Regions from separate parts of the Kocuria palustris genome, predicted to be linked through region 1. Evidence: riboswitches for the same ligand, from Rfam matches in the RefSeq annotation. Region 1 holds a riboswitch; the other holds the start of a gene.
What was found. A riboswitch is a leader RNA that binds a small molecule or an ion and turns the genes downstream of it on or off. The one in region 1 is predicted to bind thiamine pyrophosphate.

Region 1 (12,069 bases):
AGCGGGTCCGACCGCGGGGGGTGCCTCTATGGTTTTCGTCAAGCCGCCAGAGCGACTGACGACGACGCCGGAGGCGTGGTCGGGTCTTCGTACAGGGTGCCATCCCGCAGCATCGCGTAGAGCACGTCAGTGCGCCGCCGCGCCAGGGCGATCAGCGCTTGGTTGTGGCGCTTGCCCTGGGCTCGTTTTCGGTCGTAGTAGGCCCTCGAGGGGCCGTGGTGCAGTGAGGCGAAGGCCGAGAGGAACAGGGCGCGCTTCAGGCGCTTGTTGCCTCCGCGGGGTGCGTGCTCGCCGCGGATCGAGGTCCCTGAGCGGCGGGTGACGGGGGCGATGCCGGCGTAGGAGGCCAGGTGCCCGGCATCGGCGAAGTCCTTGCCCACGACTTCGGTGAGAATCCGTGCTGCGGTCCTGACCCCGATACCGGGCATCGAGATCAGGACCGGATGAAGAGGGTGGGCCTCCACGACAGCCTCCACCTGGGTGGCCAGCCTGGCCCGCTGCTGGAGCAGCCCGGCGAGCTGCTCGGCCAGAATCGGCACGACGGTGGCTGCGGCCTCGGTGCCAGCGACCACGACGGTCTGCTGGGCCAGGGCTTCGAAGATCTCCTCCGTCAGAGTGTTCGCCAGTCGGGGTGCGTGCTTGCGCAGCCGGGCGCGCACGTGCCCGGGCCCGGCGGTCTTGAGCTTGCCCGGGGTCGGGTACCGGCCTAGCAGATCCGCTACTGCCGGGTGCGTGATCCTCGGTCCCAGCACGCGCTCCAGGGCGGGGTGGATCTGGGTCAGCAGCCCGCGCAGCCGGTTGGAGGAAGCGGTGATCTGAGCGGCGAGATCATCATCGGCGCCAGCGAGCATGGCCAGCTCAGCGATCTGCTCATCATCCACACGGATAGCCCGCAGGGTGTGGGGCATGGTGCGTGCTGCTTCGGCGATGATCGCGGCATCACGGGCATCGGTCTTGGCCGAGCCCGGGTGCAGGTCTGCGATCCGGCGCATCGCCAGCCCGGGCAGGTAGGCCACTTCCACGTCTTCGCAGGACTGCGCCACGGCCACGGGCAGGGCACCGATCGTGGCCGGCTGGTCGACCACGAGCAGCACGGGCCCGTGGGCTGCGGCGAGGTCGTCGAGGATGGCCCGCAGCCGGGTTTCGTCGTTGGGCAGTGCCTTGTCGTAGACCCTTTCGCCAGCGGTGGTGAGGGCGACGGCGTGGTGGTCGGATTTGCCGACGTCGAGGCCGATGTACACGGCCGGGGTTGGGGTGGTCATGGCGGTTGCTCCTGGGCTGGTCGGGCCATGGGTGTGCTGGCCAGCCCTGTGGTGATCACGCTCGGCATCCACGTTACAAAGACCCTCGTGAGGGGGACCCCGCCTCTATCAGCGATCCGTGATCACCAGACCGGTCCTCGGTGACAACACCCCCCGGATCATGGACGACTGGGGGCAACGATCATGCCGAGGACCGGCTGGCCGGCACCTGCTCATCCTGGACGATCCAGGCGCCGCCGAAAAGGTAACGGGGCGACTCCGGGCGGTGACCCCGCTGACAGCCTCCCCGGCGATCGACGACTAGGATCGATGCTCGGAATCGACAGACGCCCGCGGGACGACCCGCATCACCAGCGGCCTGCAGCGGGGACGGCCCCGCACAGGAGGCCTGGTCCGCATGAGCTCACCGTCTTCGGCCCTGCGCAGCGTGCTGCACCCAGCCGTCATCCTGCGCCTGCTGCTGGGCTGGGGCGCCTATCTCGCGCTGAGTCTGGCCCAGCCGCTGCTGGAGGGGCACCTGCCTGCGGCCGCACTGGCGGCGCTGCTGGCGGGCATCATCGTCGTGATCCTGGTCTGCGCCTCCGGAGTCGTCGAGCAGGCAGAGCACCTGGCCCAACGGCTGGGGGATCCCTACGGGACCCTCGTGCTGACGCTGTCGGTCGTGCTGATCGAGGTCATCCTCATCTCGGCCGTCATGCTCGGCCCCGGCGAGCACGCGAGCATCGCTCGCGACTCGGTCATGGCGGTGTCGATGATCATCCTCGACCTCGTGATCGGTCTGTGCCTGATCGTCGGGGGAGCACGCCACGGAGGACTGCGACCGAACCGCGCCGGGGTCTCCGCCTACCTGACGCTGCTGATCGTGCTGGCGGCCACGGCCTTCGCCCTTCCGGGACTGATCGGCGACGACGGCGCGTACACCGGCGCGCAGGCGGTGCTCGTGGCGGCCATGACGATCGTGCTCTACGCGTACTTCCTGCAGCGGCAGATGGGACCCCAGCGCGCTGACTTCCAGGAGCCGGGCGCTTCCTCGGACCCGGAGCTCCCCGCCGCAGCTGCCTCGAGCGCTGTGATCACCGAGGTGCTGCGGGCGCATCGCGCCGAGATCATGCTCCGAGCGCTGGTGCTCGTGGCCGCCGTCGTGCCGATCGTGCTGCTCTCGCACCACATGGCTGCCCTGCTGGACGAGGCGCTCGCGCGCCTGCAGGCCCCGGCGGAGCTGTCCGGGCTGGTGATCGCCGCCATCGTGTTCCTGCCGGAGACGATCACCGCGCTGCGGGCGGCCCTGGCCGGCGAGATGCAGCGGGTCTCGAACCTGTGCCACGGCGCCCTGGTCTCCACCGTGGGCCTGACGATCCCGGCCGTGCTCGTGATCGGGCTGCTCACAGGACAGGACGTGGTCCTGGCCGCTGCCCCCGCGCATCTGGTGCTGCTGGGGATCTCGCTGCTGCTGAGCGTGACCACGTTCTTCGGCGGGCGGGCCACCGCGCTGCACGGCGCCGGTCACGTGATGGTCTTCGTGCTCTACGTCATGACGCTGTTCGCCTGAGCCGGACCAGACAAAGGCCCCGGAGTCCGAGGACTCCGGGGCCTTTCACGGGGTGGCTTGCGGGAGGACACTGCAGCCTCGATCACCACCCTGGGATCGCTGATTTCTCGGGCATCTGAGGCTGGCGAGGGGGTCGGTTAACGGCTGCCCCGGCTGCGGAGTCATCGCGACCGGTCGTGGTCGAGATGATCGATGCGCCCTGGGCCGGGCGGCCGGTGCGGATCCGGTGGCGCAAGCGCCGCTGGATCTGCCTCGAGGACGTCTGCGCGGTGGTCTCGTTCATCGAGCAGGCCCCCCAGGTCCAGCCCGTCCTGGCCCAGGCCGCAGGCGATCCCTCCAGATTGGAGGGAGATTGGAGGGCGTGCAGGTCCTGGGCGTCGACGAGCACATCTCGCACCACCTCGACCCGCGCGACTGGCTGGACGAGCGGGGCGAGGCGTTCCGCAAGCGGGTCGAGATCGCGACGCTGGACCCGTTCCAGGGCTGCAAGAACGCGATCGATGACCAGCTCGAAGACGCGACCTGCGTGCTGGACGCCTTCAACATCGTGAAGGTAGCCGGCGCTGAGGTCGATGACGTTCGCCGCCGAGCCGAGCCAGGATCTAGGAGGTATCCGTGGTTGGTGTCTCAAGCCTACCGAACTCGGGCTCGCAGCGCAGGAGTCCCAGCACGAACCGGACGAGACGCAGGTGCGTCGTACGCGGGTCTAGACAGTACAAACCGTTTCGCGATGGAGCGAGGCGAGGGGTGTATCGAACCACGATGCTAAGGCCGCACAAGACACAGACGGCACGGAGTTGTTCAGCTGAATTTATACTAAATCGACGACACCGCCCAGTCTTCGTCCTCCCTATTGAGAGGCGAGAAATCCTGCGGCGCTTCCAACTCCGATGGCCGTTCGTGCATTCCCTTTAGAGCCGGGAGATCAATCCGAGGCTGAAGAGGCCGGGGTCCGCCCAGTCGCAGATGGTCCGGTGATCTCAGTCGGTGGGTGCGTTTCCGGGTCGTGTCGATTGCTGCTGTGGGAAGTTGTGCGCGTTTCTCAGGTCAGATCCCTGGTCATGTCGGGCCGCGGTGTCCTAGTACTGAGTTCGGAATCGTCCGCGGCGGTCAGTTATTCACTCTCAGGTGAGGATGAGCTGCCAGGTACCGACCATCACCGCCACACCAATGGAGGCGGCACTGAAACAAGTGGCTGTGATAACCAGCCAGGCGTCGCGGGCGTGGAAGCGTGAGGCCCGAGACCAGGTTCGTGCTTGCGTCCCGAATCCACGTCCTTCCATCGCCATCGCCAGCCGGGCTCCGCGGCGGATCGCCTGCACTAAGAGTGCGAACGCCAAAGGCACTATCGCTGTGGCCCGAGAGAACAGCGAGTCCGCACCCGCGCCTCGAGTACGGCGGGCCAGTACGAGTGTTTTCCACTCTTCGATGAACAGGGTCACGAGTCTGGCGGCGGCCAGCGCGGAGAGAACGAAACGCTCCGAGAGCCGCAGGTGCTGGACTAACCCGTCGGCGAGGTCCGTGGGATCAGTCGTCGCCGCTACGACGATGCCCGGCAGTGCCAGGGCGAGGGAGCGCACGGTGATCGCGGCACCGGCTTCAAGCGAGCCCAAGGTGATAAGGTAGGGCCCCAACTCCACAAGCACAGTACCGGTCTTCGCCGCCATGATGGCTGTGGCCCAGCCCGCGATCACAGCGGCAACCGGGAGGACCCAGAGTCGGCGGAGCATGGCACCCACGTCGAGCCCGCTTGCGGGCAACCCGATGGCCAGTAGGAGTAGGAGCATCACGGTTGCCGAGACAAGGTCGATGCTCAGCAGTACTCCCATCATGAGGATCAGAACTGCTGCGAGCTTGGCCACGGGGTTGGCACGCGAGACCTGTGTCGGCCGTCGCAGCGGAATGAGGAAGTCCTGGGCGGGGCGCGTTTTCCTCCTCGTCATGGGTTGGACTGATCCCACCGGGAGCATACGCGACTCAGACATGCGAAGCCTCCCCGCCCTCGTCATGGACGTGGACCGAGTTGATGGCCTCAGCTGGGTTGTTCTCTTGTGCTGGGACCGCGCTGGGTCCGTTGAAGTCCAAGCGATCCGCGCTGAGGGCATGTGCGAAGGCTTCGTCGTGGGTGACGGCGACGATGGCCCGGTCCAAGGCCAGTTCCTCGGCGAACATCTTCGTCAGCTCTCGCCAGGTCAGTGCGTCTTGGCCGAAGGTCGGTTCGTCGACGATCAAGACCTGCGGTGCGGCAGTGAGCATGCAGGCCACTGACAGTCTGCGTTTCTCGCCGCCGGAGAGCGTCTGCGGATGAGCCTGAGCCAGCCGGTCAAGCTTCAATCGTTCGAGGAGCTCGTCGACGCGCGCCTGGATCTGGGTCTTCGAGTACCCGGCTTGGCGGGGTCCGAATGCTAGTTCTTCGGCGACCGTGTGGCGAAGGAACTGGTGTTCTGCTTCTTGGAAGACCATTCCGATCCGTGTCACCAGTGAGCGGGACTTCCACTGTGAGGGCTGTGCGCATTTCGGGCGGTGAGGGCCGGCGAGCAGGGACTGCGAAGCGGTCACTGTCCCCGCGTCTTCTGGTATCAGACCTGCCAGAGTGAGAGCCGTGGTGGATTTTCCGCTGCCGTTGGGGCCGGTGAGCGCGAGAGCCCGACCTGCTCGTACCTGCGCCGACACCGTGGCGACCGGCTCTGCGCCGGGACGAGCGACGGTGATGTCCTTAGCACAGAGCATCTCCTCGCCTCGCGTGGTCGGGGTGTAGGCGATTCCAGGGACAGCGCCGGGCAGCCAGAGTCCCGCGGCCTGGAGGCAGTCGCGTAGGCGCATGTCGCCGAGCACAGTGTTGGGATCGCCGTCGGCCAGCAGCCCTTCTGGACCCAACACGAGGATGCGATCAACATGGGGTGCCCAGATCTCCAAGCGGTGTTCGACGACCACCATGGTCGCCCCGGAGCGTGCTTGTGCTGCCAGGACGGCATCGCGGACCGAATGCACCGCATCGGGGTCGAGGTTGGCCGTGGGCTCGTCGAGAACGATCACTCCGGGTTCCATGGCCAAGACGCCGGCGATGGCCAGACGTTGCTTCTGCCCGCCAGACAGCGCCAGGGTCGGGTGGTCGGGCTCCACCGGCAGACCCACAGTCTCCAGTGCTGTGCGCACCCTTTCGGGGATCTTCTCGGCGGGCAGACCGAGGTTTTCCATACCGAAGGCGACGTCATCACCGACTCTGGCGAGAATCACCTGGGAGTCGGGGTCCTGCAGGACGAGGCCCGCAGCCCCGCGTGAGGCTGCCGGTGGAGCGTCACCGACGAGCAGTGACCCCGTGGCATCACCGGAGACGGCTGGCAGAACACCGGTGATGGCGTGGAGGAGCGTGGACTTTCCGACTCCGGAGGCACCGGCGAGGAGAACGCGCTGCCCAGCTTCGATGTGCAGATCGAGTCCGGAGAACGCTGGCCGGGTCCTGCCGGCATGAGTCCAGCCATAACCGCGGGCCGTAACGGAAAGGGGGGTCATACAGAAATCCTTGAATAGGAGCAGGGAGCGAATCGTGGGCGCGATTGGTGCCTCTGGGCTGGAGGCAAATGCGTCGAGCCCGTACCAGCGAGCGTCACGAGACACTGAGACACCGGTCGCGCTGAATGTTTTCGCTCCGGTGATGGTCAGATGCGTTTGGCGGCCCGGCCCGCCGCGACCGAAGAGAGGGCGCCAGTTCTCACGAGTGCGCGCGTGAGGAGCCAGGAGCCCAGGCCAGCGATCACGATGCAGCTGAGCACCGCTAGGAGGATGTAGACGGTCTGGGCCTGAGTGGTCCATGCCGCATAGGACCTCAGAATTCCGCCCACGCCCAGACCGACTCCGGCTAGTGCCCCCGAGAACAAGGCTGCACCGAGTCCGAAACGTCGGTAGCCCAGGAGCGCGAAGCCGGCCTCGGCTCCCAGGCCCTGAATGAGTCCTGAGATGATCACTGTCGCCCCGAAGTGCGAGCCCAGCACCGCCTCGGCAGTGGCGGCGATGAGCTCGCAGAACAGCGCAGCGCCTGGACGGCGGATGATGAGGCCAGCCAGGGGTCCGGCGAGTACCCAGACTCCGCCGAAGAGACCGATGAGCGGCGGATAGGCGTTCGTCCACAGCTGGAAAACGGCCCAGCTGGCAGCCCAGGCCCAAAACACCAAACCGACTGCGAAACCGAGGACGGCGGTGATGACGATATCGACAACGCTCCACCGATGAGTCGATTGAGCCGACCCGGGTTGGTCACGAGTTGTGGGCGTACTGTTCTGCATGGATAGCCTCCTGAAGGGCAATGTGAGTGGCTGGAGCCCTCGACCGCTCGCGGCATCTGCCGCTGCCGACATCAAAGGGTCACGATTTCCCAAGCCCGCTGCCCAGCGCGGGCCCCGGTGGTGCTGCGGATGGTGCACGTTGACACCGGAAGCAGCGTTGCTCTCGACGGGTCAGTGCTTGGGCCTTGTCAGACCCAGGTGCTCTCGTAACGTTGTGCCCTCGTACTGAGTCCGGAATCGTCCGCGGGCCTGCAGTTCGGGGATGACGTGGTGGACGAAGTCCTCGATCCCCTGCGGCAGGGACGGTGGCATGAGGTTGAAGCCATCCGCGCCGCCGGTGTCGAGCCAGAGTTCGATCTCATCGGCGATCGTCTCCGGGGCGCCGACCATCGTGCAGTGTCCGCCACCGGCGGCAAGCCGGCCCAGTAGCTCGCGCACGCTCGGCTGCTCGGTCTCGACGATGCGCAAGATTGTGGCGTATCGCCCCTTGGGGCCGGTGAAGGCCTCCAGCGGGGGTAGGGGCGGTACCGGGGCGTCGAGGTCCCAGGCGGATGCGTCCTGTCCGATGAAGGTGCTCAACTGCCGCAGAGAGCTCTCCGTCGGCAGGAGGACGTCGAGTTCTCGTTGCCGGGCCCGTGCCTCGTCCATGGTCGATCCGACATAGGCCACCAGGCCGGGCATGACCGCCACCGTGTCCGGGTCACGGCCGGCACCTGTGATCCGGCGACGCACATCACTGCGGTACTCCCGTCCCGCCTGCACGTCATAGGCCACGGCATAGATGGCCTCGGCCCGGCGGGCGGCCAAGTCCCGTCCCTGCTCGGAGGCACCGGCCTGGAACAGCACCGGGTGTCCTTGCGGCGGGCGGGGCACATTGAGCGGACCACGCACATCGAAGTGCTCACCGGAATGATTCAGCTCCACGAGTCGGGAGCCGTCCACGTACCGGCCTGGTTGCCCATCGGGTGCCTCTGCGCGTTCGATGAGGATGGAGTCCTCTGGCCACGAGTCCCATAGCCGCAGGACGACGTCGACGAACTCCTCGGCCCGGGCGTAGCGAGTCGCGTGATCGGGCATGCGGGGCATGCTGTGGTTCTGCGCCTCGGTATCGAACATTGAGGTCACCACGTTCCAGCCGATCCGCCCGCCCGAGATGTGATCGAGGCTCGCCAGCATCCGGGCGGCATGGAAAGGTGTGTAGAACGTGGCTGAGACCGTGCTGACCAGCCCGATCCGCTCAGTGGCCTGAGCCAATGCCGCCAGGAGTGTCAGCGGCTCGAGGTGCCACCTGGGACCATCACCGGCCGTGGCCGGTTCCAGTGAGTGGCCATCGGCGAAGAACACCGCGTCCAGCAAGCCGCGCTCGGCGACTCGTGCCAGCTCCTGGTAGTAAGCCACCTCCGTGAGTCGTTCGACCGACGACTCCGGTGCCCGCCAGGCCGCACTGTGATGGCCAACACCGTGGATGAACAGATTGAAGTGGGCCTGCTTGACTTCCACGGTGCTCACCCCTTGACGAGCCCGCCGTCAACGATGAGGTTCTGCCCCGTCACACCCCTGGCCCACGGGGAGGCGAAGAACACCACCGGGTCGGCGAGCTGTTCCGGCGTCGTCACCGCCCGCAGCGGGGTACCTGCGGCGATGCCTTCGAAGACCGCCTCAGGCGTCGCAGACGAAGCGTCCGTGGTCTGCAGCAGGCCACCGGAGACCATGTTCACGGTGATGCCTTGCGGGCCGAGATCATCAGCGAAGGTCCGGGTCAGAGACAGCAGCGCGGCTTTCGCCGCGGTGTAGTCGTGGTAGGGAACGACCGGGTGCTGGAAAAGATTCGTACCAATGTTGACGATCCGGCCGAAGCCTGCCTCGACCATGCCGGGAAGCGTTGCCTGGATGACGTTGAGAGGTCCCTGCACGGAACCGGTGAACTGTGCGGTGATCTCCTCGTAGGAGATCTGGTCCGCGTGGGAGCGGGCATCGCCGTTGAAGGAGAAGTCGGCCAGGGCGTTGTTGACGACCGTGGTGAACCGCCCGCCAAGGTGATCGGCTGCCTCAGCGACGAGCGCGTCGACCTGGGCACGGTCGCGGACATCAGCCCGGATCGCGATCGCCTGTCCAGGGTGGCCGGCGGCGAGGTCCTCCGCGGCCTCCTGGGATGCGTGGTAGTTGATCACCACCCGCGCACCCTGGGCCAGGAACGCGCGAGTGATCGTAGCTCCGAGTCCGCGGGCCCCTCCGGTGACGAGGACGATCTGCTCGGTGAGGGGGAGAATAGTGTGTGCCATGTGTATGCCTCTCGATGTCGAGGCGAAGGCAACCCGTGCGCGCCAGAAGGGGGCGAAGCCCCTCTCATGGTGCGCCGACACCGCCAACGTTGTCGGCGGGTGCAAGTACGGACATTCCCTTCGCCAGTGCTAACTGGATCAGGTTCAACGGGTGTCATCTCAGCCGACCGCGTCCCATGCTCGAAAGCTGGAACGGGCGGCACCCCGTGTCGCACGACCATCACATCACGGAAGCCACCCTCTCCACAAGTCGGTCTCGGCCCCCGGTTTGTTGTCACTGGAAGCAATGTCACAGAACACCGGAAATCAATCATGGCTATCCGACAATTGGGCATTCTGGCTTCTCGTTTTGCTTGTCTTATTTTGGACGCTCTTGTTGCTCGCGCTCCAGCTCGAGCGCGGTTTCGGCAATAGCGCGGACGTCGAATGTTTGCGCCACCGGTATCGCATCCATTTCCTCGAGAGTGAACCACGCCGCCTCAAGCGCATCATCGCCCGAGACCGGTTCCCCCCGTTCCCATCGGCAGAGCACCGCGATCAGAACATAATGCAGATCGTGGTCGGCATCGATGACGTCGACAGCATCGAAGACATCACCGGGTGTGGCGTGCACTCCCGTTTCCTCGGCGAGTTCGCGCACGGTCGCGACGGTCAGGGTCTCACCGAGGTCGATCTTTCCCCCGGGGAATGCCCAGCGCCCAGCATCGGGCATATGGGCCCGACGGATGAGAAGGACTCGCCCTTCCCGGACCACTGCCGCCAGCGTCGCCGGTTTCGGATAGGAACGGCCGCATGTCATCTACCCAGCCCCGATCGTGGACTCGGAGGCCGCCGCGAAGTGGGCTGTGATCTGCATGAACGGTGGATGGTCGATGGGCGACTGCATGCCGACGTCCTCCACCGATTGTGCTCCGCGGTCGGTGACCTGGTCCACTGTGAAACCGGCCTCGTTCAGCACCGCCTCGTAGGTGCTGATGAACCAGTGCCGGTCGACAAGCTCGAGAACACCGGCGCCGGGGATCTGCAAGCTGACCCTGCGTTCGTCTCCGTCGCGGTAGCGTCTGCCGGGCTCGCCACTGCGGAAGGTCGGGAACGGTATTCCTGTGGCCGCCGGGTTGCTGTCGACGATGAAGAGCGTGCCGGTCGGCGTGAGCACTCGGGCGAGTTCACGGGCGATAGCTCTCAGTTCCTCGCGTGTGGGCACGTTGATGAACACGAAGCAGCACACGACCGCATCGAATGTGGCGTCAGGGTAGGGTACGTGGCCGCTGTCGATGGTGTGGAATCGCGCCGTCGGTTGCGGGGACTGCACCTGGGCGAGGGTGATCATGTCGGTGCTGATGTCGACACCGACGACCTGCGCTGCGGCCTCGGCGTCGAGGAGGCGTCGTGAGACTTTTCCGCTGCCGCACCCATAATCGAGCACGATCGCCTCTCGGCCGCAGGCGGTTTGGAGATCGTTGACGAGCGGGGTGTAGGCCAGTCGGGTTTCGACATAGTCGTCGTAGGCAGCGAACCCTGCTGATACTGCCGGAGTCGTCCATGATGTCGTCACTGCCGCACCGCCCTCACGCTCGCGTTTTCGATGCTGGGCCATCGATTCACGACCAGCTCCCGGTGGAGGGGATGAAGGTCGCCGATCATCGATGGGTCGACTGGTCGCTGACATTGGAGTTGCCGGTGGATCCAGAACAGGCGGACAATGTCGACCCACGCTTCTGGAAGGTCAACGGTCGCCAGTGCGCGGCCTGGGAGCCTGTCTGCACGGATCGACTGCTCCAAGTCCAAGACCTGGTGCACCTGGTCCAGGCTCGCTCCCGAGGGTAGCCGTGGAAGTGTGCTGGGTTCCTCCACGATCGTCTGCTCATCGCCATCGAGGAGGCTGTCCACCTTGGCGAGGTCTTTTTCGTAGATGTGGATCGAGCCGACGTTGTGGATGTACACGCCCGGAGTCAGTCCCAGCATCGAGGCGAGGAATTCTTGGACGAACGTGAAGGAGAACGTGTCGTTGAGCAATCCCATGTACGCGTCGTTGGCGCGCATGAACGCGACCATGTGCAAACGGTCGTCACGGCGCAACAGCTGGAGAGCTAGCGTGCAGGAGACATCGATGTTGCGGCGGTAGATGTCTTCGGAGTGGTCGAAGATCTGCAGGACGGCACGTTTGCTCGCAGGGTCATCGTCGTTGAGGATGTTCACGATTCGTTCGATCGCGGTCTCGCCGCCGACGTCCCTGAGCAGTTTGGGACCATACCCCGTGCCCGGCAGGCTGAGACCGTCAGGACTGCACCGGCTCATCGAGGGCGCGTAGGTGCGGATGAAGTCGAGGTCGTTCTTCCCCGAGAGGTACCACAGTGCTTCGGCGTAGTTGAAGATGATGTTCTGCCGACGCGACCGCGCCAAGCAATATCGCCGGGCGGGGTTGGTCAGGCGCGCGGTGAAGCCGATGATTTCGCGTTCGTCCTGCCCACGGGGACTGTTCTGGTATTCGAACCCGGTGTAGACCTGTCGCAGTGAATCCAGGTAGAGCGTGTGGAGGTCGGGATACTCAGGCTTCACTGACGGCTCCTCCCTGCACGCGCTCGATCGCAGCGAGGATGCGTGGCGCGGTGGGCTGCTCGGGATCGATGATGATCTTCTCAACGTCGGCGACCGCTGGGAGGCCCCGGACGAGGAACGCGTACTCAGCTCCC
Region 2 (12,069 bases), 650 kb from region 1:
CCCAGCCCGCAGCGCACGCCGCTGATCTTCCAGGCCGGGGCGTCCTCGCGCGGTCAGGCCTTCGCCGGCAAGCACGCAGAGGCCGTGTTCATCGGCGCCCTGCGCCCGGACCTCACCCGGTACATGACCGACCGGATCCGCGACAAGGTCGAGGCCGAGGGGCGCGATCGGAACGACGTGAAGATCTACGCGATGCTCTCCGTCGTGGTCGACGAGACCGACGAGAAGGCCCAGGCCAAGTACCGCGAGTACCAGAGCTATGCCAACCTGGAGGCCTCGCAGGCCATCATCGGCGGCTGGTCCGGGCTGGATCTGTCCAAGTTCCAGGAGGACGAGGTCCTGAACTACGTCAAGACCGAGGCCATCCAGTCCTTCCTCACTCCGTTCACCATGCAGGACGGGGCCAAGCAGTGGACCCGCGAGGAGATCGCCCGCCACTGCGCGATCGGCGGCATGGGCGATGTGGTCGTGGGCTCGCCGCAGACCGTGGCCGATCAGCTCGAGACCTGGATCGACGAGGGCGGGCTGGACGGGATCAACCTGGCCTACCACGTGTCCCCGGGCTCGTTCGAGGACTTCGTGGAGCACGTGGTCCCGGAGCTGCAGAAGCGCGGCCGCTACCGCACGGACTACGACGGGCCCACCCTGCGCGAGAACGTCTACGGCGCCGGGCAGACCAAGGTGCTCGACACCCACCCGGCGGCCAAGTACCGCGGGGCCTACGTGGGCAGGCCGTCCACGGCGGACACCCCGTCGCGGGATCTGTCGCAGAGCTGAGCAGGCCGGCAGATAGAGGGCCCCTGGCGAGCATCTTCTGGATGTCCATCAGGGGCCCTTCGCTAAGGAGGGGCCTCAGTCATGATCGCGGAGGATCGCTGGGAGCATCCCGAGCTCGTCCAGCCGGCGTACGACGTGGATCGTGATCGGGCTCCGGCGCAGGTCCACGGCGTAGCGCCGCGGATTCGAGAGGATCTGAAGGTGTCCGGTGCTGACGAGTCTGCGCAGGCGCTGACTGCGCGTCGAAGAGCTTCCGGGGATCACCTCCGAGAAGTCGCCGGCGCGACAGGTCCCTCTGCGCGCGGCGTATTCGATGATGTCGGCCTCTTCTGAGGTGATCACCGCGGCGGAGACCGCGGCTCTCAGCGCAGGCACGATGATTCCGTCCACGACGAATGCCAGGTCGGCCAGTTGGACGACGGTGCTGAGATCAGCGCGCAGGCCGTGGATGACATAGGCGCACCAGGCAAAGAGATCATCGGGCTCCAGGCTGTCGGCGCGAGCGAGATGCTCGTAGTACGACTGCCGATCCGCTCCGAAGACGGCGGTGGGGTTCACGGGACGTGCACTGGCGGAGGATGTGTACCCCTGGTTCACCAGCATGGCGTAGGTGAGCAGACGAGAGACTCGCCCGTTCCCATTGCTGAAGGGGTGGATCCAGGCGAACCTGTGATGCACCAGCGCGATCTGCAGGAGTTGCTGCTGCGGTGGCACTTCGCACTGCGCGAAGTCCAGGAGCTGGTCCATGTCTGCTTGAACGGCTTCCGGGCCGGGAGGCTGATGCTCAGCGCCTGAGATCGCGACAGGGATCCTCCGGTATGCGCCGGGCGTCCGATCGCCCTCCCGCTGGAGATCTGCGACTGCCAGATGATGGAGGTCTCGAACAAGCTGGTGGTTGAGACGCAGTCGACCTTCGCGCGCCAGCTTGTCGATGTGATCCGTTGCATCCTCGAGCTGGAGGATCTCCTGGATGGCGTCGTCTGCTCGCTGGCCAGTGACGCGAGCGGTTCGGGTGCCCTGGATCGCCTCGGCCACGGTGGTCCGATTCCCCTCGATCCGTGCGGACATCATGCTGGTCAGGTGCTGGAACAGCCCCCGAAGCTCCAGGGTGAGCGGGTCCAGGGAGTGCTCCGTGCGGAAGTCCACGCGGACCCGCTCCACCTGGATCAGGTCTGTGACCAGCTCATGGTCGAACGGGACATCGGGGAAGACGATCGGCTGCATGCGCGAAATTTTACCGCGCCCCTCTGAGAGTTTAAGAGTGTCGCCACGACTTCCCTGCTATGGCAGTGATGCAGGGCCGAAGCATGCGTCCGGAATTTTAAATTTCAGGTTCCGAGAGTTGTGTCAGCGGCTCTGCGCGGTGCCTCACGTCACGTGCACGAACGGGCGGTCCTGCTTGCGCGGCACAGCCCGGCGCAGGACCTCGTGCACGGCCGTCGCCGTCTGACCGCGACCGAGGAGCAGGAAGCGCAGGGAGTTCACCAGCGGTGAGCCGTCGGACCACTCGAGGTAGAGGTGCGACGGCTGCCCCGTCCGGTCCCGGACGGCCAGGGCCACGCCGGCCAGGCAGGTGGGCACCGACGAGCCCTCGGCGCGCAGGACGCGGTGGCCGTCGATCTCGTGGGCGCTCACGCGCAGCCGGTCCTCGAAGTCCGATGGATCGCGCAGGGTCACCTCCACGAACAGGACGCCGTCGGCCGAGGGAAGGCGATGCCATTCGCGCTCGTCGCGCAGCTTTTCGGCCAGGTCGGGGTCGCTGAGCAGGAGCTGCTGGGCCTGGGCCCCTGCTGCGCCCAGCTGGGTGCGCGGCCGGTGCGCGATCAGCCGCACCGTGCGGCCGCGGCAGCTGCGCAGCCAGTCCTGGGAGGTCTCGTCGAAATCGATGCTGCGGATCCGCAGCTCCGAGGCCCGCCAGACCCGGGAGGCGAACGACGCCGCCAGCAGGGCCGCGATGAACACGAGGGCCACGTGGAGGCCATCGGGGCGGCTGATCATGTTGTCGGCGGTCGTGTAGGCGATCACCACGGTGATCGCCGCGAATCCCAGGGCGGCGCGTCGGTGCCCCCGCTTTCCGGCCGACAGGGTCGAGGCGAAGGAGGCCGAGAGCATCAGTACCAGCACCCCGGTCGCGTAGGCCCCGCCCTGCGCATCCACGTCGGCGCGGAAGACCGCCGTGACGACCAGGGCGGCAGCCAGGATCGTGAGCACCAGCGGCCGCGGAGCGCGGGTCCACTCGGGCGCCATGCCGTAGCGCGGCAGGTAGCGCGGGATGAGGTTGAGCAGACCGGCCATCGCCGAGGCGCCCGCGAACCACAGGATCAGCACCGTCGACAGGTCGTAGACCGACCCGAAGGTCTCGCCCAGCAGGCTGTGCGCCAGGTAGGCCAGGGCCCGCCCGTTGGCAGCGCCGCCGGGCTCGAAGTCCCCGGCCGGGATCAGGATCGTGCACACCAGCGACGAGGTCAGCAGGAACCCGGCCATGATCAGCGCAGCGGTCGTGAGCAGTCGTCGGGTGCCCTCCACGCGGCCCCGCAGGCCCCGCGAGGTGCGCACCAGGGGCATCACGGAGACCCCGGTCTCGAAGCCGGACAGGCCCAGCGCCAGCTTGGGGAACACCAGTGCAGCCACGGCGACCGCCGCCCAGGGCGAGGAGTGCTGGCTCAGCGCCGCATGCCACCACTGCGCGAATCCGATCTCCTGCGAGCGGGCGATCTGCCACCAGCCCACCGCCAGCACCACGGCGTTGAGGCTCAGGTACACGGGGACCAGGACGACGGCCACGCTGATGGCCTCCGAGAACCCGGCCATGAACACCGCGCCCAGCAGCAGGAGCAGCCCGACGGTCACCCAGAACTGCCAGTGATGCGCCTCGGCTGGCACGTGCGGATTCTCGACGATGTGCACGGCGGCATCGGCCGAGGACAGGGTCATGGTGATGACGAAGTCCGTGATCGCGAAGCCGAGCAGGCACAGGACCAGCACCTTGCCGCTCCAGCGCGGCAGCAGCGTCTCGAGCATCCGGATGGAGCCGGCGCCGTGCGGGGAGGCCACCGACACCCACCGGTAGACCGGCAGCGCGCCGAAGAGTGTGACGGCCACCAGCACCAGGGTGGCCAGCGGAGAGATCAGCCCGGCGGCCAGGATCGCGATGCCGGGCTGATAGCCCAGGGTGGAGAAGTAGTCCACGCCGGACAGGCACATGACCTTCCACCAGGGATGGGTCTTCTCGTCGCGATCGGGGCGACGATGCGGGGCGCCGTAGGAGGCGGAGGGGGATCCGGCCAGCAGCCAGGCGGCGGCGCGGGAGGGCGGTGCGATCACGGCGTACATCATGCGCCTGTCCCGCTCACGGCCCCGCCGCCGAGGGCCTCAGGCGGCTGGCAGTTGCCTGTGAGCCGCGATCTGCCGATCAGTCGGGCAGCGGACCCGACCGATCTGGCTCGGGGCCGAGCAGCCCGCCGAAGGCCACCAGGAGCCCGCCCACCGCGAGCACCGCGGCGATCGCCGCGTGCGGCCCGAGCAGCTGCTGCAGCGGCGGCAGGTAGTAGGGGTAGAGCGCGGGCAGCACGATCGAGATGCTGTAGGCCACCCCGTATCCGCTGGCCCGGATCTCGTCGGGGAAGCGCTCCGTCAGATAGGCGCCCACCGGCCCGTAGCCGGTCACCGTCGTGACCTGCAGCGCGGCTGCCAGCAGCAGCACCGTGCCGATGCCGGCTCCGAGGGCCCCGGACAGCAGCGCCAGGAGGATGACGGGGGAGACCGCTGCGCAGAGCAGCCCGAAGCCCACGAAGAACCGGCGTCGCCCGATCCGACTGGACAGCGCCCCCGCCCCGGCCATGGCCAGCGCGGACACGGCCGTCGCGCCCAGCATGACGAGGGAGACGGTCTGCGGCTCGAGCTGCGGCATGCGCGAGAGCTGGGCGGTCAGGGTGGGCACTGCCATGTAGGTGAGCAGCCACAGCCCGGTCATCAGCACGAGGACCTGCCACAGCGACCGGCGGCTGCTGCCCCTGACGAGCTGCGCCAGCGGGTGCGCCGAACGGGCCGGGCGCCGGCGCTGCGGAGCCTCCTCGACCATGAGGCGGTAGTAGATCAGCATGGCAGCGGCCAGGGCGGCGCCGAGCAGGAACGGCAGCCGCCAGCCCCAGGCGGCGTACTCGCTGTCGTCCAGCAGCAGCAGGAGGAGGAAGGTGACGGCGGCGATGCTGGCGTTGGCCAGCGGCGACATCGCCATGATCATCCCGCTGAGACGACCGCGTGAGCGCGGGCGCGCCCACTCCATGGCCAGCGGGATCGCCGAGGTGTACTCCCCGCCCAGGAAGATCCCGCCCAGGAGGCGCAGCGCCAGCACCGCCAGGAACGTGCCCGCGCCGAGCACCTCGTGCCCGGGGACCAGGGCGATCAGCAGGGTCGTGAGGCAGATGCCGGCGAGGGCGACCTGGGTGATGAGCACCCGGCCCGCGCGGTCGGCGATCGGACCGAAGATCATGGCCCCGAGCGGGCGGCCCAGCAGGGTGGCCACGAAGATCAGGCCGGCATTGCGCACGATGTCATGATCGCCGAACAGCTGCGCCGACACCGGAGCCAGGGCGATCACGGGCAGGAAGATGTCGAACTGGTCGACGTAGTTGCCCATGATCCCGCCGCGGATCGCGCGGCGAGTCGGTGCGGGAGGGCGCCCGTCGGAGGATGCGGTCGCGGGGGCGGACAGGGGTGCAGAAGGCATCGAGCTCTCACTTCCTTCGCCGGTATGAACCGGAGCAGGTTCGACGGTCGAAGCCGCGTCAGCTTCCTCTCAGCCCGTGCCCGGGCTCCCGTGTGGGGTCATTCAGCGGTGCAGGTCCCACGACCTGCGCGCCGCACCGTCGATCCTAGCGGTGCGACGGGCTCGCGTGGCCGAGACCCGAGCATGTGAGGCACAGTGAGGGCGTGCCCCTCATCGCCTCCGAGCCCTCGAGCTCCCCGACGCGCCCGGACCCGGGAGCCCGCATGCTCGGCATCGATCTGGCGCGGGCCGTCGCCCTGCTCGGGATGATGGCCACCCACACGATGGACCTGGTGGATGCGGCTGGTGATCCGCAGCCCGTCGGTCTGATCGCGGGCAAGGCGGCAGCCCTGTTCGCGGTGCTGGCTGGGTTCTCCGTCGAGCTGTCCACGCGGCGCTATGGGCGCTGGCGCGACGCGGCTGCCTCACTGGCGGTGCGCGGCGTGCTGATCGCGATCCTCGGACTCGTGCTGGGATCGCTGTCGAGCTCGATCGCGGTGGTCCTGGTGAACTACGGGGTGCTGTTCCTGCTCGCCCCGCTGGTCCTGCGGCTTCCGGCCCGATGGCTGGCGGCCACGACCGTGATCTGGCTGGCGGTCTCACCGGTGGCGTCCCACCTGATCCGCGGCGGGCTCGGCCTCCAGCGCGCCGCCGAAGCGCCCGAGCTCTCCCACCTGGCTCAGCCGGGTGAGCTGGTCATCGGCGTGCTGCTCACCGGCTACTACCCGGTGCTGCAGTGGATGGGCTACCTCCTCGTGGGGCTGCTCCTGGCCAGGCTCGACTGGCGCAGCGCCGCCACGGCCGCCTGGGCAGGGGCCGTCGGCGCCCTGCTGGCCGCTGCGGCCTGGGTGAGCTCGCAGCTGCTGCTGGCCGCAGGCGGGCACGAGGCCCTCGAGCGTGCCGGCTCCGGTCTGTCGCCGCTGGCCTGGGGCTCGCCGTATGCCGCACAGACCATCGGCAGCCACGGGACCACGCCCACGACCACGTGGTGGTGGCTGATCACGGTCGGTCCGCACTCGTCGACGACCTTCGACCTGGTCTTCACCTCGGGCATCGCGGCGGCGGTCATCGCCGTGTGCGTTCTGATCTGCCTGGCGATAGGGGAGCGCACCCGCCTGCTGATGCCCGTGCTCGCGGCCGGCTCCATGCCGCTGAGCATGTACACGCTGCACGTGATCCTGTCCGAGCTCACCGACCTGTACGTTCTGCATGTGCTCCTGCTGCTGGGGCTCGCCGCGCTGTGGCGGGCCGGCGGGGAGGGGCCTGGACCGCTCGAGTCGCTGGTCTCCGGGGCCGTGCGGCTGGTCGTGCCGCGGCGCTGAGCCTCCCGGCGCCGCGTGGCCTCAGGCGGGCGTCGTCGACTCGCCGGACTCCTCCAGCAGGTGATTCGGCAGCCGATTGCCCTGGGCGCGGCTGCGGATCTCGAGCAGCGTGCGTGCGTGCTGCCACAGCCGCTTATCCGCCTCGGTCACCGGCTCCCAGGCGGGGACGGGCACGGAGGTGCCCTCCTCGTCGCGGGCCACCATGACTGTCAGGCAGTTGGTGGTGACCTCCAGCTCGCGGGACTTCGGATCCCCGGAGCGGACCTCCACGGCGATGTGCATGCCCTTGGTCCCGGTGTAGATCAGGCGGGCGTCGACCTCGACCAGATCCCCGATGTGCAGGGGGCGCATGAAGCGGATGCCGCCGGAGAACACGGCCACGGTGTCCCGGCCGCAGTAGCGGGTCGCGCAGAGGTAGGCGGCCTCGTCGATCCATTCCATGACGATGCCGCCGTGGACCTTGCCGCCCCAGTTCACATCGGTGGGGGCGGCCAGGAAGCGCAGGACCTCGCGCTCGCCGGTGCCCTCCGCGCTGAAGTCCTGGCGGGCGATCTCGGCGGTGATCTCCTCGCGGATCGGGATGCGCGAGAGCGCGTAGTCACGGGCCAGCTCCTGCTCCAGGCCCCGCGGCTCGAAGCTCGGCACGGGCGTGGACTTCCCGCTGCCGTCGACGGCCACGAAGATCGTCAGGCACCGGGCCCGCTCCTCGAGCTCGCCCGTCTTGGGATCGCCCGAGCGCACCACGGTGTTGATGTGCATGGAGGACCGGCCCGTGGTCAGCACCGTGCCGGTCACCTCGACCATCTCGCCGACCTGCACGGGGTACTCGAAGTGGATGTTGCCCACGTAGGCAGTCACGCAGTAGGAGCCCGACCAGGCGGCGGCCGCGGCGAAGGCGGCCTTGTCCACCCACTCCAGGACTCGGCCGGCGTCGACGGTCCCGGAATGCCCCTCATCGGTGGGCGATGCCAGGAAGCGAAGTGTCACCTCGTGGCGTCGGGAGCGGCTGTCGGCGGGGGCGGGCGTCGTCTGGTCCATGGCGATGAAACTACCGCAGGTGATGCGGCGAGAGCCCCGACCGTGGGGGTCGGGGCTCTCAGCTGCTCTGCGCGGAAGGTAAGGGATTCGAACCCTTGGTGCAGGGTCGCTGCACAACGGTTTTCAAGACCGTCTCCTTCGGCCGCTCGGACAACCTTCCCGTGACGGGTCGGCATGCACCGCCCGCACATCGGCTCATTCTTCCACTGGCATGCGCTGGGAGCCGAATCGACGCGGCGGGCGTCTGCCCGCCTCCGTAGCCTGGGCACGACACACCCCGACGATCAGCAGGAGGCCCACCATGCGCGCAGTCGCCGAAGCCGACCACGGAGGACCCGAGGTCCTGACCGTGACCGATCAGCCCGTCCCCGAGCTCACCGCCGACGGGATCCGCATCCGCGTGGAGCATGCCGGGATCAACCGGGCCGACGTCCTCCAGAGAACCGGTCATTACAAGGTTCCCGACGGCGGCTCCGCGATCTACGGACTCGAGATCTCCGGCCGCGTGCTCGAAGTCGGAGGCGAGGTCCCGCAGCACGCTCTGTCCGGAGACGTCCTGGTGCCCGGGGCCCGAGTCTGCGCCCTGGTGGACTCGGGAGGCTACGCCGAGGAGGTCGTCGCCCCGGCGGCGAACGTCCTGCCAGTGCCGGATGCCCTGTCCATGACGGATGCCGCCGCGCTGCCCGAGGTGCTGGCCACCGTCTGGTCGAATCTCGTGATGGAGGCCGGTGCTCGGTCCGGGCAGACGCTGCTGCTGCACGGCGGCACGGGCGGCGTCGGCACGGCGGCCATCCAGATCGCACGTTCGATCGGCATGCGCGTGATCACCACCGTGAGCTCCGAGGCCAAGGCCGAGTTCGTCCGCGAGCTCGGCGCGGAGGCCATCCGCTACGACCAGGAGGACTTCGTGGGCCGGGTGAAGGAGCTGACCGATGGCCGCGGACCGGAGATCATCTTCGACGTCGTCGGCGCCAAGTACCTCGAGCCGAACCTCAAGGCGCTGGCGGTGGACGGGACGCTGATCATCATCGGGCTGCAGGGCGGTCGGAAGGCCGAGATCGATCTGGGCTCCTTCATGGTGAAGCGCCAGCATCTCGTGGCCACCACGCTGCGTGCTCGGCCGGCGGATCAGAAGGCTCGGATCATGGCGCAGGTCCACGAGCACGTCTGGCCGCTCGTGGCCTCCGGCCAGATCCGCGCTGTGGTCGACAGGGAGTTCCCGCTCGATCAGGCCGCGCAGGCGCATGAGCACTTCGACTCGGGGACGCACATCGGCAAGATCCTGCTGACCCCGTGATCGAGGACCGGCGAGGCCATCGAGAAGCCGATTCCCCACCGCACCTTCATCGAGCGGCCGGATCCTCACCACTTCCGTCGGCTAGCGGTGAGGAATTGGCCTCCGGATGAGCTGGCAGTGGGAAATCGGCCACTCGATGCGCCTGCGGGGCGGCGGCCCGCCCGCGGCACCCGCCCCGTGAAGCGGATCACCTCGGCTTAGACTCCCGGTGACAAGTGCGCGGCCCCGGCCCTCCAGTCGAGGCCGCGCCTTCCCCTCTCCCTCACCAGGAGCCTTCCATGAGCACCACCGTCACACCGCCCGGATCCGGCGGATCCGGCACCCCGGATCCGCGCACCGACCTTCCTCCGGCCGCCGTCGAACCCGAGGTCCTCGAGGCCGAGCAGGCCAAGTGGACCCCGGCCAAGATCGCCCTGTGGGTCGCCATCGCCCTGGTGGGCGGACTGGCCTGGGTCATGCTGGCGATCGTGCGCGGCGAGACCGTCAACGCGATCTGGTTCGTGCTGGCAGCGGTCTGCAGCTACTTCATCGCCTACCGGTTCTACTCCAAGTTCATCGAGCGCAAGCTCGCCCAGCCCGACGACTTCCGCGCCACCCCGGCGGAGTACAAGGCCAACGGCCGCGACTACCTGGCCACGGACCGCCGCGTGCTCTACGGCCACCACTTCGCCGCGATCGCAGGCGCCGGCCCGCTGGTCGGCCCCGTGCTGGCCGCCCAGATGGGCTACCTGCCCGGGACCATCTGGATTATCGTCGGCGTGATCCTCGCCGGTGCGGTCCAGGACTACCTGGTGCTGTTCTTCTCCATGCGCCGCGGCGGCCGCTCCCTGGGCCAGATGGCCAAGGACGAGCTCGGACCGGTCGGCGGCTGGGCGGCGATCATCGCGACCCTCGTGATCATGATCATCATCGTGGCCATCCTGGCCCTGGTGGTCGTCAACGCTCTGGGCGAGTCCCCGTGGGGCGTCTTCTCGGTGGGCATGACCATCCCGATCGCCCTGTTCATGGGCCTCTACCTGCGCTACATCCGCCCGGGCAAAGTCCTGGAGATCTCCATCGTCGGCTTCGCGCTGCTGATGCTCGCGATCGTGGGCGGCGGCTGGGTCGCCGACACCGACTGGGGCGTCGCGCTGTTCACCCTGGACCGCGTGACGCTGGCGTGGTTCGTGATCATCTACGGCTTCGTGGCAGCCGTGCTGCCCGTGTGGCTGCTGCTGAGCCCGCGCGACTACCTCTCGACCTTCATGAAGGTCGGCACCATCCTCCTGCTGGCGGTGGCCATCGTCGTCGTCCGTCCGGAGATCTCGGTGCCGGCGGTCTCGGAGTTCGCCGGGCGCACCGACGGCCCCGTGTTCTCCGGCGCGCTGTTCCCGTTCCTGTTCGTCACGATCGCCTGCGGCGCCCTGTCCGGGTTCCACGCGCTGATCGCCTCGGGCACCACCCCCAAGATGATCGAGAAGGAGCGCCAGACGCGCCTGATCGGCTACGGCGGCATGCTCATGGAGTCCTTCGTGGCGATCATGGCGCTGGTCGCTGCGATCTCGATCGACCGGGGCATCTACTTCGCCATGAACTCCTCGCCCGCCGCCACCGGCGGCACGGTCGAGGGTGCCGTGGCCTGGGTGAACTCGCTGGGACTGGCCGGTGTGGACGTCACACCGGAGCAGATCCAGGGCACGGCAGACGCCGTGGGCGAGGAGTCGATCGTCTCGCGCACCGGCGGCGCGCCCACCCTCGCTGTGGGCCTGGCCGGGATCATGAACCAGTGGTTCGGCGGAGCCTCCATGATGAGCTTCTGGTACCACTTCGCGATCATGTTCGAGGCGCTGTTCATCCTCACCGCCGTCGACGCCGGCACCCGTGTGGCCCGCTTCATGCTCAGCGATTCGCTCGGCAACTTCATCCCGCGCTTCCGCGACCCGGACTGGCGGCTGGGAGCGTGGCTGACCACGGCGCTCATGGTGGCCGGCTGGGGATCGATCCTGATCCTCGGCGTCACCGACCCGCTGGGCGGCATCAACACCTTCTACCCGCTGTTCGGCATCGCCAATCAGCTGCTGGCCGCGATCGCGCTGGCGGTCTGCCTGACGATCGCCGCCTCCCGGGGCCGCTTCGGCTACCTGTGGATCATCATCGTCCCGCTGGCCTTCGACTTCGCCGTGACGGTCACGGGCTCGTGGCAGAAGATCTTCTCCTCGAACCCCGCGATCGGCTACTGGGCGAACAACGCGGCCTTCCGCAAGGCGCTGGCCGATGGCGAGACGAGCCACGGCACCGCGCAGACGACGGAGGCGATGGAGGCGGTCGTGCGCAACACGACCGTGCAGGGCACCCTGTCCATCCTGTTCGTGGTGCTGACGATCACGGTCGTGGTCATGGCCGTCATCCGCACCATCCAGCACTACCGCGCGCACGGGAAGATCGGCATGCAGGATCTCAGCGGGCAGGCCGTCGGGCACGAGGACCCGTACGTCGAGTCACGGTTCTATGCTCCGGCCGGCTTCATCATGACGCCGTCGGAGAAGCAGCTGGCCCAGCGCTGGGAGCAGATCCCGATCGAGCAGCGCACTCCCGGCGGACTGTCGGGGCACGGGCACTGAGGCGGCGCTCGTCGTCGGGAGACGACCCCGACGACGAGCGCGGCCATCGCACGGCACGACGAGAGGAGGAGAGGACCAGATGACGTCGATCCTCGAGGCGGTGTCCTCGTTGAAGCGGTTCGCCGACGGTGTGCTGGGCGCCGACAAGTACCAGCGCTATCTGGAGCACCACCGCGCCCACGGGTGCGAGGGGGAGAAGCCCATGACCGAGCGCGAGTTCTGGCGCAGCTGGCAGGACTGGCAGGAGCGCCACCCGGAGGGCCGCTG

Region 2: linked by a shared signal. The riboswitch ahead of JOE55_RS09355 (MFS transporter) and the one ahead of JOE55_RS12320 (3-oxoacyl-ACP reductase) in region 1 are both predicted to bind thiamine pyrophosphate.

Annotation. Positions count from the first base shown of each region.
Region 1 is NZ_JAFBCR010000001.1:2,748,475-2,760,543, forward strand. Features, by position in the region: gene JOE55_RS12280 (FAD/NAD(P)-binding protein) at 1-1, shown strand, start outside; gene JOE55_RS12285 (IS110 family RNA-guided transposase) at 39-1,262, opposite strand; gene JOE55_RS12290 (calcium:cation antiporter) at 1,660-2,811, shown strand; gene JOE55_RS13230 (transposase) at 3,173-3,580, shown strand; gene JOE55_RS12300 (energy-coupling factor transporter transmembrane component T family protein) at 3,936-4,796, opposite strand; gene JOE55_RS12305 (ABC transporter ATP-binding protein) at 4,789-6,324, opposite strand; gene JOE55_RS12310 (ECF transporter S component) at 6,471-7,094, opposite strand; gene JOE55_RS12315 (LLM class flavin-dependent oxidoreductase) at 7,266-8,594, opposite strand; gene JOE55_RS12320 (3-oxoacyl-ACP reductase) at 8,600-9,376, opposite strand; TPP riboswitch at 9,474-9,593, opposite strand; gene JOE55_RS12325 (NUDIX hydrolase) at 9,735-10,175, opposite strand; gene JOE55_RS12330 (class I SAM-dependent methyltransferase) at 10,176-10,973, opposite strand; gene JOE55_RS12335 (thymidylate synthase) at 10,928-11,935, opposite strand; gene JOE55_RS12340 (nucleoside 2-deoxyribosyltransferase) at 11,925-12,069, opposite strand, start outside.
Region 2 is NZ_JAFBCR010000001.1:2,097,758-2,109,826, forward strand. Features, by position in the region: gene JOE55_RS09340 (LLM class flavin-dependent oxidoreductase) at 1-777, shown strand, start outside; gene JOE55_RS09345 (Fic family protein) at 853-1,812, opposite strand; gene JOE55_RS09350 (APC family permease) at 2,146-4,110, opposite strand; gene JOE55_RS09355 (MFS transporter) at 4,190-5,506, opposite strand; TPP riboswitch at 5,501-5,608, opposite strand; gene JOE55_RS09360 (heparan-alpha-glucosaminide N-acetyltransferase domain-containing protein) at 5,710-6,867, shown strand; gene JOE55_RS09365 (acyl-CoA thioesterase) at 6,889-7,905, opposite strand; tRNA gene JOE55_RS09370 (tRNA-Ser) at 7,978-8,065, opposite strand; gene JOE55_RS09375 (NAD(P)H-quinone oxidoreductase) at 8,207-9,202, shown strand; gene JOE55_RS09380 (carbon starvation CstA family protein) at 9,481-11,802, shown strand; gene JOE55_RS09385 (YbdD/YjiX family protein) at 11,882-12,069, shown strand, end outside.